DNA from 2 places in the Variovorax sp. GW821-FHT09D05 genome. Region 1 is predicted to be linked to the other one. Evidence: riboswitches for the same ligand, from Rfam matches in the RefSeq annotation. Region 1 holds a riboswitch; the other holds the start of a gene.
The links. A riboswitch is a leader RNA that binds a small molecule or an ion and turns the genes downstream of it on or off. The one in region 1 is predicted to bind glycine.
Positions count from the first base shown of each region.

Region 1 (7,797 bases):
CGGCGCGGTGCCGGCGAGCGGCGCTGGCACGCTGACGCTGCCCGACACCTCCGAGAAACTTCTGTCGAAGGTCTCGCGCCTCGTCGTGACGCGCGAGCGCAGCGCCTCGCCCGCGGCCCCCAGTGCCGATGTGGTGTTGAGCGGCGCCTGCGCCAAGCTCTGGTGAGCCTCGCTTATTCTTGCGGCTCACAGGAGACAAAACCCATGCAGATCGTCATCACCGGCGGCGCCGGTTTTCTGGGCGCGCGCCTCGCACGCACGCTGTTGAAGCAAGGCAAGCTTTCGCTGGCCGGCGCACCGGCCCAGCCCATCGAACGCATCACGCTGGTCGACCGCGCGGGCGCTCCCGCCGACCTCGCGGCCGATGCGCGCATCACCACCGTGACGGGCGACCTGAACGCACAGCTTGCCGCTGACGCAGATGCCACCGTCTGGCGCGAAGCCGATGCCATCTTCCACCTGGCCGCCGCGGTGAGCGGTGAATGCGAAGCCGACTTCGACCTCGGCATGCGCAGCAACTTCGCGGCCACGCATGCCTTGCTCGAAAAAGTACGCACGCTCGGCACGAAACCCGTGCTGGTGTTCGCCAGCTCGCTAGCGGTGTTCGGCGATTCGCCCGAGCAACCGCTGCCGAAGGTGATCGAAGACCACACGCTGCCCACTCCGCAGACCAGCTACGGCATCCAGAAATTCATTGGTGAACAGCTGGTGGCCGATTTCACGCGCAAGGGTTTCGTGCGCGGGCGCAGCGTGCGGCTCATGACGGTGAGCGTGCGCCCGGGCAAGCCCAACGGCGCGGCCTCGGGCTTCTTCAGCGGCATGATCCGTGAGCCGCTGGCCGGGTTGCCCGCCGCCTGCCCCGTGCCCGACGCAACGCCTGTCGCCATTGCGTCACCGGCGCGCACCATCGAAGGCATCATCCGCGCCGCCGAGGCCAGCGATGCGCAGTGGGGCCCGCGCACCGCGCTCAACCTGCCCTCTCTCGCCACCACGGTCGGCGAAATGGCCGCGGCGCTGGAGCGCGTGGCCGGCAAGGCCGCCACCGCCCTGCTGGACCGCACACCCGACCCGACGATCCAGCGAATCGTGAAGACCTGGCCGGGCCACATCGATACCGTGCGCGCGAGGGCGCTGGGGCTCATGTCTGACGAAAACTTCGAGACCGTCATTCGCGAGTACGTCCGTGAAAATCCCGACGCGGTAAAGCTCCCGGGTGTTGCATAGTCCGTTGCGCCTGACGCGCACCTGACCCCAACCCCCGGAGACATCATGAAACTCGGCCACATCGCCGCCGCCTGCCTTTCGCTTGCCCTGGGCGCTTCCGCCTTCGCGCAGCAACCGACCGTTCTGAAGATCGGCTACGCGACTTCCAAGGAGTCGCACTACGGCGTGGGCTCCACGGTGTTCTGCGAAGAAATCGAGAAAGGCACCCAAGGCCGCTACAAGTGCCAGCACTTCGCCAACTCGGCACTCGGCGGCGAGCGCGAGCAGATCGAGGCCATCCAGCTCGGCACGCAGGACCTGGTCAACACCTCGACCGGCCCGGTGGGCAACTTCGTGCCCGAGGTCAAGATCGTCGACATTCCGTTCCTGTTTCGCGACTACGACCATGCGCGCAAAGTCATGGACGGCCCCATCGGGCAGGACATCCTGACCAAGTTCCCGAGCAAGGGCATCATCGCGCTGGCCTGGACGGAGAACGGCTTTCGCCACATGACGAACAGCAAGCGCGACATCGTCAAGCCCAGCGACGCGGCCGGCCTGAAGATGCGCACCATGGAAAACAAGGTGCACATGGACGGCTACCGCACCTTCGGCATCCTGCCCACGCCCATGGCTTTCCCTGAACTGTTCGGCGCGCTGCAGCAAGGCACGGTCGACGGGCAGGAGAACCCGATTCCGGTGATCCTGTCGTCGAAGTTCTCGCAGGTGCAAAAGCACCTCTCGCTCACGGGCCACGTGTACTCGCCGGCGCTGCTTCTGCTGTCGCCGAAGGTGTGGAACAAGCTGTCTGACGCCGACAAGAAGGTGTTCACCGAGGCCGCGAAGAAGGCCGCCATTGCCCAGCGCAAGAAGGTCAACGACGACGAGAACAACGGCATTGCCCAGCTCGAGAAAGACGGCATGAAGGTCACGCGCACCGTCGACGGCGCCGCCTTCCGCGAGGCGCTGAAGCCCGCCTACGTGAGCTACGCCAAGGAATTCGGCGCGGACAACATCAAGAAGATCACGGACGTCAAGTAAGCCCTGAGCCGCAACGGCCGGCCCTCCGGCAACGCGCCCGGCACGCATGCGTGCGCCGGGCGCTTCGTTTTTCAGACAGAACAGAGAACAACACAAAGTGCAAGCCTTCGAGCGCTACTTTCTCGCCGCCAACCGCTGGGCGCTGATTCTTCTGCTGGCCGCCATGTCGGTCATCATCTTCACCAACGTCGTGCTGCGCTACACCACGAGCCAGTCGCTCGAATGGGCGGAAGAGGTGTCGCGCCACATGATGATCTGGCTCACCTTCCTGGGCGCCGGGCCGGTGCTGCGCTACGGCGGGCACATCGCGGTCGAGAACCTGCAGGACGCCTTGCCCCGCAGCGCGGCCGTCGCGGTGCGCATCGTCGTCGCCGGGCTGCTCTTCGCATTCTTCGGCTTCATGGTCTGGTACGGCTGGCTGTACATGGAACGCACGATGTTCCAGCTCACTGCCGTGACTCAGATTCCGTTCGCCTACATCTACAGCGCGATGCTGTTCGGCGGCATCTTGTTGATCGTGCACTGGCTGCTGGTGGTGCGCGGCTACGTGCTGCGCAGGGAGTTCGCGTCCGACGCGCACTTCGACGCCAACGCCTCGGCGTCGCTGTAAGGAGAACGACCATGGACGCAAGCATTGTTCTGATCGTTTCCGCCTGCATTTTCCTGGCCATCGGCGTGCCGGTGGCCTTTGCGCTGGGCCTTTCCACCGTTACCACGCTGATCCTTGCGGAGAACTACCCGCTGATGGTGCTGCTGAAGGAAACCTTCACCGGCATCGACAGCTTTCCGCTGATGGCGGTGCCCTTCTTCATTCTTGCGGCCGAACTCATGAGCGGCGGCTCGCTCACCGAGGTGCTGCTGCGCTTCGCAGGCCAGTTCGTGGGCCACCGACGCGGCGGGCTGGGCTACACCAACGTGGTGTCGCTGACCTTCTTTTCGGGCATCTCGGGCTCGGCGCTGGCCGACGCGGCGGGGCCGGGGTCGATGCTCATCAAGATGATGGACAAGGCCGGCTACGACCGCTCGTACGCGGCGGCGCTCACGGCCTCGACCGCCATCGTGGGGCCGATCATTCCGCCCTCGATCATCATGATCATCTACGCGCTGCAGGACGAAAGCGTATCGGTCGGCACGCTGTTCGCGGCCGGCATCATGCCGGGCATCCTGATCGCGGTGGCGATGTGCGTCGTGAACTTCTACGTCTCGAAAAAGCGCAACTACAAGGGCGACGGGCAAACACCTCCGCTGCGCGAGATCCTGGTCACCACTTGGAAGGCGATTCCCGCGATCCTGCTGCCGGTGGTGATCCTGGGCGGCATGCGCGCCGGCTGGTTCACGCCGACCGAGGCCTCGGTGGTGGCGGTGTTCTATGCGCTGGTGTGCGGCAAGTTCGTCTACCGCACGCTCGAGTGGAAGATGCTGCCCGACATCCTCTCGCGCTCTGCCCTGCTGTCGGCTTCGGTGCTGATCATCATCGGGCTGTCGGCCTCGTTCGCGTGGGTGCTGACCATCGAGGGCATTCCGCAGCAGATGGCCGAATGGCTCATCAGCATGAACCTCTCGCCGTGGATGTTCCTGATCATCGTCAACGTGTTCCTGCTGCTGTTCGGCATCTTCATCGAGCCACTGCCGGGCGTGATGGTGCTGGCGCCGATCCTCGCGCCGGTGGCCATCAAGCTGGGCGTGGACCCGGTGCACTTCGCGATGATCGTGATCTTCAACCTCACGCTGGGCATGATCACGCCGCCGGTGGGCGGGCTGCTGTTCGTGACCTGCAACGTGTCGAAGGTACCGATGTCGGCGCTGGTGAAGGAGCTGGTGCCGTTCCTTTGGGCGCATGGGGCTGTGCTGCTCATCCTGACCTTCGTGCCCGCGCTGAGTACGTGGCTGCCGCACGTACTCGGGTTCAAGTAGCGGCCTGGGCTCCGGGGCCTGATCGGCCCGGTGAATCGGCGGATGTTCACTGCCAGAATCGGGCGACGGGCCAAGGGCCGACAACCGACAAGGAGGGGACTGCGCCATGAATCGATTCCTGAGCTGCCTGCTGGGCGGCGCCTTGCTGGCTCCGGCTGCCTTCGGCGCCCCGCCCGCAACGCCCGCCGCGGCACCAGCCCCCGTATCGGCAGCAGCGCCGGCCGATCCCGCCTCCAGCATCCGCGAAGTCGAAGCCGCCGTGCGCGCCTGGGCCGCGGCCTGGTCAGCCCGGGACGTGGTGCGCTACCTGGCCGCCTATGCACCCGACTTCACGCCGCCCCGAGGCCAGGACCGCAAGGCCTGGGAGGCGGACCGCCGCGCGCGCATTACCGACAAGACGACCATCAGCGTGAGCATCGACAGCCTGGTCATCAGCGTCCAGGGGCAGGCGGCCAGCGCAAGCTTTCAACAGACCTACAGCGCCGACAAGCTGCGCGAGAAGAGCCGCAAGACGCTGGAATTGCAGCGCGTGGGCAACCAGTGGCTCATACGCAAGGAAAGCGCGGGCTGAAGGCCAGCCGCGATTGCCCCTGTAAGGCAAACGGTTCATGAAGATGTCACCACTTGCAACGATGCTGCAGCCCTCGATTCCCGAAAGCTGTGGCTGCCATGTTTCCCACCAAGACCGACAAGGCGCGCGACGAACTCCAGGGCGGACAGCGCACGCTCAGCCAGCGTGAGCGCGCCCTGCTGCTGATGGCCGATGGCCGGCGCTCGCTGACCGACTTCAGTCCGCTGTTCTCCAACCGGGTTGAAGCCGAACAGGCGATCCAGGCGCTGGTGCAGCGGGGCTACCTGCAGGCCCCACAAGCTGCTGCTGCGGCACCCGCGCCCGCACCGGCGGCCCCCGCCCGGCCCGCGCCTATCGCCGCCGCCGAGCCGATCCAGGTCGCCACCACCTCGGCCGACACCTTCGACGGCAAGCGCTCGCTGGCCACCACGCGCATGTTCCTGTTCGACATCTGCGAGCGCATGTTCGTGCGGCGCGACCCGAAGTTCGCGCTGCAGATGCGCGACGCCCTGCGCGAGGCCCGCGACCGCGAGGCGATGCTGACCATCGCCGCGCTGATGCTCACCGAGATCGAGAAAACCGCCGGGGTGGAGCGGGCCGAATCGCTGCGCGAGCGCATCGACAAGCTGCTGCCGCCGGCCGAAATCATCCACTGACGCCGAACCCCGGCCCCGCGCGATCCACTACACTCGCCAGGGTCAGGAGAGAGCCCCGCGTGCCGGGGCCGCCGAAGGCGCAGGGGTTTCCCGAACGCTCAGGCAAAAGGACTGACAAGGCGCCGGTGAACACCGGCGTTTCCTTGCTGGAGAGAGGCCGTTGCAGTGAAAACTGCCCATCGGCCCACCGAAGGAGCAAACCCCGATCGTGGGGCGAATCTCTCAGGTAAAGCGGACAGCAGGGGTGGCCCATGGCTTGCGTCATGGATTTCGTCTGCCCCTTTGGAGTGCCCCGTGGCTGCTTCTTCCGCCCCCGCTACCGAACTTCTCAAGACGCCGCTGCACGACCTCCACGTGGAGCTCGGTGCCCGCATGGTCCCCTTTGCCGGCTATTCGATGCCGGTGCAGTACCCCGCCGGCCTGATGGCCGAGCACAAGCACACGCGCGATGCGGCCGGCCTGTTCGACATTTCCCACATGGGCCAGCTGCGCCTCGTTGGGCCCGACGCAGCGGCCGCCTTCGAAACCCTGATGCCAGTCGACGTGATCGACCTGCCCGCCGGCAAGCAGCGCTACGGCCTGCTGCTGAACGACGAAGGCGGCATCCTCGATGACCTGATGTTCTTCAATGAAGGCAACGGCTCGATCTTCGTGATCGTCAACGGCGCCTGCAAGGTGGCCGACATCGCCCACATCCAGCAGAAGATCGGCAGCCGCTGCCAAGTGCAGCCCCTGCCCGACCACGCCCTGCTCGCGCTGCAGGGCCCGCAGGCCGCGGCCACGCTGGCGCGGCTGTCGCCCGGCATCGAGCGCTTCGTGTTCATGACGGGCGGTGCGGTGCAGATCGGCGGCATTGCCGCCTTCGTCACCCGCAGCGGCTACACCGGGGAAGACGGCTTCGAGATCTCGGTGGCCGCGAAGGATGCCGAGGCGCTGGCCCGCCTGCTGCTGGCCCAACCCGAGGTCAAGCCCATCGGCCTGGGCGCGCGCAATTCGCTGCGGCTCGAAGCCGGCCTGTGCCTCTACGGCAACGACATCGACACCACCACCACGCCGGTCGAGGCCTCGCTCAACTGGGCGATGCAGAAGGTGCGCCGCACAGGCGGCGCGCGCGAAGGCGGCTTTCCAGGCGCGACAAAGATCCTCGCGCAGCTTGCCGTCGCTACCGCAGGCGCTGCCGGCCACACCGACCACAACACGCTGAAGCGCAAGCGCGTGGGCCTCGTCGCCCTCGAACGCATTCCGGTGCGCGACGGCACGGTGCTGCAATCTTTCGAAGGCCACGACATCGGCATCGTCACCAGCGGCCTGCTCGGCCCGACGGCCGACCGCTGCATCGCGATGGGCTACGTGGCCACCGCTTTTGCCGAGCCGGGCACGCGCGTGCAGGCCATCGTGCGCGGCAAGCCGGTGCCGATGGAAGTCTCGACGATGCCTTTCGTGCCCACTCGCTACTACCGCGGCTGAGCCCGGTCGACCCGGCTAGGCTCTACACCCCGATTCATTTTTTCCACGAGGAGTTTTTCCATGAGCATCAAGTACACCAAGGACCACGAATGGGTGTCGGCCGAAGGCGACGCAGCCACCGTCGGCATCACCGTGCATGCGCAGGACGCGCTGGGCGACGTGGTGTTCGTCGACCTGCCCGAAGTCGGCAAGACCTTTGCGCAAGGCGAAGTTGCCGGCGTCGTCGAATCGGTCAAGGCCGCGGCCGACGTGTTCATGCCCGTGTCGGGCGAGATCACCGAAGTGAACGAGGCGCTGCGCGCCGACCCGTCGCTCGCCAACAGCGATCCGCTGGCCGCCGGCTGGTTCTTCAAGGTCAAGCTGAGCGAGCCCGCGCAGCTCGACGCCCTGCTGGACGCGGCCTCCTACGACAAGTTCGCCGCCGAATCCTGATCCGCTGAGTTTCTCAGCCACCTTCCTTCTTCTCCCCGAGCCCTCACCGCCATGCCGACGCCTGCCCTTCCCTCTTTGCAAGAACTAGAGAACGCCGAAGAATTCCTCGCCCGCCACATCGGCATCGATGCGGCGGACGAGGCGCGCATGCTGCCGGTGATCGGCTCAGAAACGCGCGCGGAGCTCATCGACGGCATCGTGCCCGCGGCCATCCGCCGCGCAAAGCCGATGCGCCTGCCCGCACCGGCCACCGAAGCCGATGCGCTGGCCGAGCTGAAGGTGATGGCGTCGAAGAACAAGGTGTTCAAGAACTTCATCGGCCAGGGCTACTACGGCACGCACACGCCGGGCGTCATCTTGCGCAACGTGCTCGAGAACCCCGCCTGGTACACCGCCTACACGCCCTACCAGGCCGAAATCTCGCAGGGCCGCATGGAAGCCCTGCTCAACTTCCAGACGATGGTGTGCGACCTCACGGGCATGGCCATCGCCAACGCCTCGATGCTCGACGAG
Region 1 is NZ_JBWKOZ010000003.1:676,001-683,797, forward strand. It holds gene AC07O3_RS11160 (anti-sigma factor) at 1-166, shown strand, start outside; gene denD (D-erythronate dehydrogenase) at 205-1,224, shown strand; gene AC07O3_RS11170 (TRAP transporter substrate-binding protein) at 1,270-2,244, shown strand; gene AC07O3_RS11175 (TRAP transporter small permease) at 2,342-2,854, shown strand; gene AC07O3_RS11180 (TRAP transporter large permease) at 2,866-4,158, shown strand; gene AC07O3_RS11185 (L,D-transpeptidase Cds6 family protein) at 4,265-4,729, shown strand; gene AC07O3_RS11190 (hypothetical protein) at 4,828-5,385, shown strand; glycine riboswitch at 5,419-5,509, shown strand; glycine riboswitch at 5,522-5,634, shown strand; gene gcvT (glycine cleavage system aminomethyltransferase GcvT) at 5,680-6,852, shown strand; gene gcvH (glycine cleavage system protein GcvH) at 6,913-7,284, shown strand; gene gcvP (aminomethyl-transferring glycine dehydrogenase) at 7,336-7,797, shown strand, end outside.

Region 2 (7,797 bases), on a different contig from region 1:
AAGGCATTGCCACCACCAGCGCGCCGATGCCGGCGGCGCACAGCGCCAGCAGCAGCGTCCAGCCGACGGGCACCGCAACCACGAAGCGCATGGCGCGCGGCAGGCCGCCGTTGGCCGCCAGGGCGGTGGAGAGCGTGGTGTTGGGACCGGGCGAGAAACTCATCGCCGTGGCCAGCACCAGCAGCGCGGTGAATTCTTGCCAGTTCATGACACACACTCTAAACTTGAGACCATTACAGTTCCAGTACAGTTGGTCGAACAATCGGGCAATCTGTATTGGTCACTCCTTCGACACAGAAGCCGGCACAGCCCAAAACAACGCATGCTGACACGCACCTCCACACAGTCGCTGACGGGGCAACTGGCCGACCGCCTGGCCGAGCGCATCCGCACCCGCCTGCTGCCGCCCGGCGCCCGCCTGCCCTCGGTGCGCGAATGCGCGCGGCAGCAGGGCGTGAGCCCGTACACCGTCGTCGCCGCGTACGACCAGCTGCTGGCGCAGGGGCTGGTCGAGGCCCGCCGGCAGCGCGGCTTCTATGTGCGGGATTCGGCACCGGTACAGGACGGCCGTCCGAACCACGGCGCGGACGCCGGTGGCGCGAGCGGCATGCCGGCGGCGATGGCGGTGCAGATGATGGCCTCGCGCATACCGGCCGACGCGAGTTCGCTGATCCGCAGCATGTTCCACCGCCCGAGCGACAAGCCGCAACCGGGCATGGGCGTGTTTCCGCCGGACTGGATGTCGTCCACCTTCATGCCCACGGCCGTGCGGCGCATGACCAGTACAGCCGCCCTGCAGGAGCTGTCGCTCCAGTACGGCGAGCCGGCCGGCGACATGAGCCTGCGGCGCAGCCTCTCGCAGAAGCTGGTGGGCATCAACGTGCCGGCCTCGCCCGACCAGATCGTGACCACCATCGGCGCCACGCATGCGCTGGACATCGTGAGCCGCACGCTGCTGCGCGCCGGCGACCCTGTGATGGTCGAGGAGCCGGGCTGGGCGCTGGAGTTCGCGCGGCTGGAGGCGCTGGGCATGCGCATCCTGCCGGTGCCGCGGCGCGCCGACGGGCCCGACCTGGAGGTGATGGCGCAGTACTGCGCGCTGCACCAACCCAAGCTCTTCGTCAGCGTGAGCGTGCTGCACAACCCGACCGGCTACAGCCTCACGCCGGGCAGCGCACACCGCGTGCTGAAGCTGGCCAACGAATACGACTTCCACATCGTCGAGGACGACACCTACAGCCACCTCGCGCCCGAGCACGCCACCCGGCTCAGCGCGCTCGACGGGCTGCAGCGCACCATCTACGTGAGCGGCTTCGCGAAGATCCTGGCGCCCAACTGGCGCATCGGCTTCCTGGCCGCGCCCCCGGCGCTGAAGGAGCGGCTGCTCGAAACCAAGCTGCTGGCCACGCTGACCTCGCCCACGCTGTTCGAGCGGGCTTTGTCGTGGTGCATCGACCAGGGGCAGCTGCGCCGGCATTCGGAGCGCGTGCGCATCCGCCTCGACGGGGCACGGGGGCGGGCGGTGAAGCTGGCGATGTCGCATGGCTGCACCTTCGCCTCGGAGCCGGCGGGGCTGTTCGGCTGGGTCGACACGGGCGTGGACACCGACGCGCTGACGCAGCGCATGCTCGACCAGGGCTACCTGCTGGCGCCAGGCTCGCTGTTCCATGCGCGCCGGCCGCCGAGCACGATGATGCGGATCAACTTCGCGACGTCGCAGGATGCGACCTTCTGGAAGGTGTTCAGCAAGGTCCGAAGCGAGCTCTGATGGCAGGTAAAAGGCGGGGAGGTCCGGGCCAAAAGGCCGGAGGCTTGGAGTAAGCTGGCAACACAAGAAAACCCACCCAGGAGACCACCCGCATGAGCACCGCCAGCAAGCCCTTCGACTTCAGCCAGTTCGTCCCCGGATTCGACTTCCTGAAGAACCTCGCCGGTGGCGCCGCAGCGGGCACCGGCGCCGGTTCGGTGCCAGGGATTCCGAGCCTTGCGAGCTGGGTGGCGCCCACGCTGAGCGTGGAAGAGGTCGACAAGCGCATCCAGGAGCTCAAGACGGTGCAGTACTGGCTCGAGCAGAACGGCCATGCCCTGAAGGCCACGATCCAGGCGCTCGAAGTGCAGAAGATGACGCTGTCGACGCTGCGCGGCATGAACGTGCGGATGGAAGACATCGCCAGCGCGTTCACCAAGCAGGCAGCCGCGATGGCGCCGGCGCCTGCCGCGGCAGCTCCGGAGCCCGAACCCGAAGAGGTCGAGGAAGAGGACGAGATGCCCGAAGAAGAGGCTCCAGCACCGACGAAGTCGCGCAGCAGGCCGGCTTCGGCCAAGGCGAAGGCCGCGGCAGCCGATGGCGCCGGCGTGGTCGATCCCATGCAGTGGTGGGGCTCGCTCACCGAACAGTTCCAGCAGATCGCCAGCTCGGCGCTGCAGGACGCGGCCCAGCTGAAGGTGCCGGCCATGGCCCAGCCGCTGGCCGATGCGGTCGGCAAGGTCATGGGCAAGCCGGCAACAACGGCCGCCCGCAAGCCTGCTGCGGCCAAGAAGGCTGCAGCGCCGGCTGCCAAAAAGAAGACGTCGACCGCCGCGCGCAAGCGAACCTCCGCCCGGCGCTGACGTCATACACATCCATTTGTTGAAGAGAACGGGTTGGCACGCATCATGAAGTTGTTTCCCTCCGGTCACGCCACCCATCCGCAATGGCGCATGGCGGCCGGCCTCGTGCTGGCCCAGTTGCGCGCACAGATGGCCCTGCCCGACTACGCCTCGTCGCCGACGCTGGGGCTGCTCTACATCACCGACCACTATGCGAGCGAGGCGCAGGACATCCTCGACCACCTGAGCGCCGAGCTGCCCGAAGTGACCGACTGGTCGGGCACCGTCGGCATCGGCGTGTCGGCCAACAACGCCGAGTACTTCGACGAACCCGGCATGAGCCTGATGCTTTGCGCCTTGCCGAGCGACCAGTACCGCGTGTTCTCGGGCGTGGCGCCGCTGGGCAATTCCGAAATGAGCGGCTTCGAGGCGCACACGGCACTGGTGCACGCCGACCCGGCAACGCCCGACCTGGCCGAGCTGATCGCCGAGATGGCGGGGCGCACCGACACGGGTTATCTGTTCGGCGGGCTGTCTTCGGGGCGCGGCAGCGCGCTGCAATTCGCAGTCGGCGGCAACGGCAACATCCGCGGGCACGGGGCGGCGGGTGGGGTGTTCTCGGGCGGCCTGTCGGGCGTGGTGTTCGGCGAAGGCGTACGGCTGGTGTCGCGCGTCACGCAGGGCTGCCAGCCGCTGCGCTCGGGGGCGGTGCGCGAGCGCGAGATCACCGAGGCGGACGGCAATCTGCTGCTGAAGCTCGACGGCGAGCCGGCGCTCGACGTGCTGCTGGCCGATCTGCAGGTGTCGCTCGAACGGCCGCAGGAGGCCATCGACGCCGTGCGCAACACGCTGGTCGGCCTGGCCGATGCCGGTAGCGACGGCATCCGCCGCACCGGCGACCTGGGCGCCGACGTGCTGGTGCGCCACATCATCGGGCTGGACCCGACGCGGCGCGGCATCGCCATTGCCGATGTGGCCGAGGCCGGCATGCGGCTGACCTTCTGCCGCCGCAACGCGCAGGCCGCGCGGGCCGACCTGATGCGCATCTGCGCGGAAATCCGCGAGGAGCTGGAGCCCGAGGAGCAGACGCTCGCCACCGCGCGCGCCGTGGCGGCGGGCGAGGCCGAGGCGGCGCCGCATCCGGCACGGCGCATCGCAGGGGCGGTGTACGTGAGCTGTTCGGGGCGCGGCGGGCCGCACTTCGGCGCGCCGGGCGCTGAGTTGCAGATCGTGCGGCACGCGCTGGGCGACGTGCCGCTGGTCGGGTTCTTCGCTGCGGGCGAGATTGCCCGGCATCACCTGTATGGCTATACCGGGGTGCTGACGGTGTTTACCGCCAACGACTGAACGCGATCAGGCCGGCTGCAGCGCGCGCTGCGCGGGCGCAGGCATGCCGGTGAACGCGAAATCTACCTCAGGCGCCAGCCCGCTCACGATCCGCGCGATCGACTTGCCCGAGCCGCAGGCATGCGTCCAGCCGAGCGTGCCGTGGCCCGTGTTGAGGAACAGGTTTGGCAGCCTGGTCTTGCCGATCAGCGGCACGTTGCTCGGCGTGGCGGGGCGCAGGCCGGTCCAGAACTGGGCCTGCGTGGTGTCGCCGGCGCCGGGGAACAGCTCTTCGACGCGGCGCACGATGGCCTCGCAGCGCACGCGGTTCAGGTCGCGGTCATAGCCGTTGAGCTCGGCCGTGCCGGCGATGCGCAGGCGGTCGCCCGACTCCGAGGTGTAGCGCGAGAACACGAGCTTGAATTCGTCATCCGTCAGCGAGACCTGGTGGGCCTTCGACGCGTCCTTGACGGGCAGCGTCACCGAATAGCCTTTGGCCGGGTAGATCGGCAGGCGAATGCCCAGCGGGGCGGCATACAGCGGGCTCAATGAACCCATTGCCAGCACGAAGGCGTCGCCGCGGATGCGCTGGAAGCGGCCTTCGCTATCGGTGGCTTCGACGTGATCGATGCTGCCGCCGGCTTCGCGTAGCGCGGTCACGGTGTGGCTCATCAGGAACTTCACGCCCGCCGCGGTGGCCAGGCCCACCAGTTCGCGCGCGAAGCGGTTGGCGTCGCCGGACTCGTCCTCGGCCGTGTAGGTGGCGCCGGCCAGCTTCGGGCGGATGTGGGCGAGGGCGGGCTCGATCTTCACGGCTTCGTCGGCCGAGATGACCTGGCGCTCGCAGCCCAGGGCGCGCATCTGCTCGGCGGGCGCGAGGGCGCCGTCGAACTCTTTTTGCGTCGTATAGAAGTGCAGGATGCCCTGCGTGCGCTGGTCGTAGTTCAGGCCGGTGTCGCGGCGCAACTGTTGCAACATCGAGCGGCTGTATGTTCCGAGACGCACGATCTGCTCGATGTTGTGGCGGGTGCGCGCCGGCGTGCATTCGCGCAGGAACTGGAGGCCCCAGAGCCACTGGCGCATGTCGGCGCGGATGCGGAAGAGCAGCGGGGCGTCTTCCTTGCCCAGCCACTGCAGCAACTTGAGCGGCGCGCTCGGGTTGGCCCAGGGTTCGGCATGGCTGACGGAAATCTGCCCGCCATTGGCGAAGCTGGTTTCAGCGGCCGGGGTGGCCTGCCGGTCGATCACGGTCACTTCGTGGCCGAGTTGCTGGAGGTAGTAAGCCGAGGTCACGCCGAGCAGGCCGGCGCCAAGAACGATCACGCGCATTTCAAGTACCTTTGAGGTTGCAGCGCTTGAACGACGGGCGTGGTGTGCTATTGAATGAATAGCAAAGCAACCGGACGACCGTAGTCCAAGTTGCCGCTCCCCCTGTCCTCGGTACCTGAGAGATTCACTTGTTGCGTCTTTGCAACAAATTTGCTCCTTCGGTGCATCGCAGCCACTTGGGGTGACGATGGCTCTCCAGACGGCGTTTGATGTGATGCAGTATTCACCCCTTGCCGAAATCTCCAAGACTTCGTCGGGCCGACCTGAGCGTTTATGGGAGTTTGCGCCTTCGGTAGGGCCACCCAGGTGTGTGTGGCCCGCTCTCCTGCAATAGTGCGATTGTAAACACGGTGCTAAGAGAACGGTAGCGCCTTGCGTTTCAGCCCACAGCCCCAATGGGATAATCGCGCGTTAACGTTCGTTCATTGCGACAGGGCGATGAACTCCAACATTCAGGGGATTCCATGATCTTGGTTACCGGCGGCGCTGGCTTCATTGGCGCCAATTTCGTACTCGACTGGATCGCCAACGGCGACGAGTCGGTCGTGAACCTCGACAAGCTGACCTACGCAGGCAACCTCGAGACCCTCGCGTCGCTCAAGGGCAACCCGAAACACATCTTCGTGCAGGGCGACATCGGCGACAGCGCTTTGGTCGACCGCCTGCTGGCCGAACACAAGCCGCGTGCAGTCGTGAACTTCGCCGCCGAATCGCATGTGGACCGCTCCATCCACGGCCCCGAAGACTTCGTGCAGACCAACGTGCTGGGCACCTTCCGCCTGCTCGAATCCGTGCGCGGGCACTGGAGCGCGCTGCCGGCTGAGCAGAAGACGGCCTTCCGCTTCCTGCACGTGTCCACCGACGAGGTCTACGGCTCGCTGTCGAAGACCGACCCCGCCTTCACCGAAGAGAACAAGTACGAGCCCAACAGCCCCTACTCGGCCAGCAAGGCCGCCAGCGACCACCTCGTGCGCGCCTGGCACCACACCTACGGCCTGCCGGTGCTGACCACCAACTGCTCGAACAACTACGGCCCCTTCCACTTTCCCGAGAAGCTCATCCCGCTGATGATCGTCAACGCGCTGGCCGGCAAGAACCTGCCCGTGTACGGCGACGGCATGCAGGTGCGCGACTGGCTCTACGTGAAGGACCACTGCAGCGCCATCCGCCGCGTGCTCGAAGTCGGCAAGCTTGGCGAGACCTACAACGTGGGCGGCTGGAACGAGAAGCCCAACATCGAGATCGTCAACACCGTGTGTGCGCTGCTCGACGAGCTGCGCCCCAGGGCCGACGGCAAGCCCTACAAGGAACAGATCACCTACGTCACCGACCGTCCCGGCCACGACCGCCGCTATGCCATCGATGCGCGCAAGCTCGAGGCCGAGCTCGGCTGGAAGCCCGCCGAGACCTTCGACACCGGCATCCGCAAGACCGTCGAGTGGTATCTGGCCAATGGCGAGTGGGTGCGCAACGTGCAAAGCGGCGCCTACCGCGAGTGGGTGGAGAAGCAATACGACGCAGCACCTGCGAAGGCCGCGGCATGAAGTTGCTGCTGCTGGGCAAGGGCGGACAGGTCGGCTGGGAGCTGCAGCGCAGCCTGGCGCCCCTGGGTGAACTGGTCGCGCTCGACTTCGACAGCACCGATTTCAACGCCGACTTCAGCCGGCCCGAGCAATTGGCCGAGACAGTATTGAAGGTTCGCCCCGATGTGATCGTCAATGCGGCGGCGCACACGGCCGTCGACAAGGCCGAGAGCGAACCGGACTTTGCGCGCAAGCTCAACGCCACCTCTCCGGGGATCGTGGCCGAGGCGGCGCAGCAGATCGGCGCGCTGATGGTGCATTACTCGACCGACTATGTCTTCGACGGCAGCGGCACCAGGCCCTGGAAGGAAGACGATGCGACGGGTCCGCTCAGCGTGTACGGGCGCACCAAGCTCGAAGGCGAGCAACTGGTGGCCCAGAACTGCGCGAAGCACCTGATCTTCCGCACCAGCTGGGTGTACGCGGCGCGCGGCGGCAACTTTGCCAAGACGATGCTGCGGCTGGCGAAGGAGCGCGACAAGCTGACCGTCATCGACGACCAATTCGGCGCGCCCACGGGTGCGGAGCTGCTGGCCGACGTGACGGCGCATGCCATCCGGGCGACGCTGCAGGACCCGGCCAAGGCCGGCCTCTATCACGCCATCGCTGGTGGCGAGACCAGCTGGTACGGCTATGCGCGCTTCGTGCTCGAAATGGCGCAGCAGGCCGGCGTCGAACTCAAGGCCGGGCCCGATGCCGTCGAGCCCGTGCCAACCAGCGCATTCCCGACGCCCGCGAAGCGCCCGCACAACTCGCGCCTCGATACCAACAAGCTGCAGACCACGTTTGGACTGCGCCTGCCGCCTTGGCAGGAAGGCGTCGCGCGCATGCTGCGCGAGATCCTTTGAAGAATCCCACGAGAAGAAAGAGCATGACCAAGACGACGCAACGCAAAGGCATCATCCTGGCCGGTGGTTCGGGCACGCGCCTGCATCCGGCCACGCTGGCGATGAGCAAGCAGCTCCTGCCC
Region 2 is NZ_JBWKOZ010000007.1:134,680-142,476, reverse strand. It holds gene AC07O3_RS20075 (LysE family translocator) at 1-208, opposite strand, end outside; gene AC07O3_RS20070 (aminotransferase-like domain-containing protein) at 323-1,768, shown strand; gene AC07O3_RS20065 (PhaM family polyhydroxyalkanoate granule multifunctional regulatory protein) at 1,861-2,610, shown strand; gene AC07O3_RS20060 (FIST signal transduction protein) at 2,656-3,936, shown strand; gene AC07O3_RS20055 (D-amino acid dehydrogenase) at 3,943-5,244, opposite strand; glycine riboswitch at 5,337-5,453, opposite strand; glycine riboswitch at 5,486-5,582, opposite strand; gene rfbB (dTDP-glucose 4,6-dehydratase) at 5,709-6,788, shown strand; gene rfbD (dTDP-4-dehydrorhamnose reductase) at 6,785-7,675, shown strand; gene rfbA (glucose-1-phosphate thymidylyltransferase RfbA) at 7,699-7,797, shown strand, end outside.
Region 2: linked by a shared signal. The riboswitch ahead of AC07O3_RS20055 (D-amino acid dehydrogenase) and the one ahead of gcvT (glycine cleavage system aminomethyltransferase GcvT) in region 1 are both predicted to bind glycine.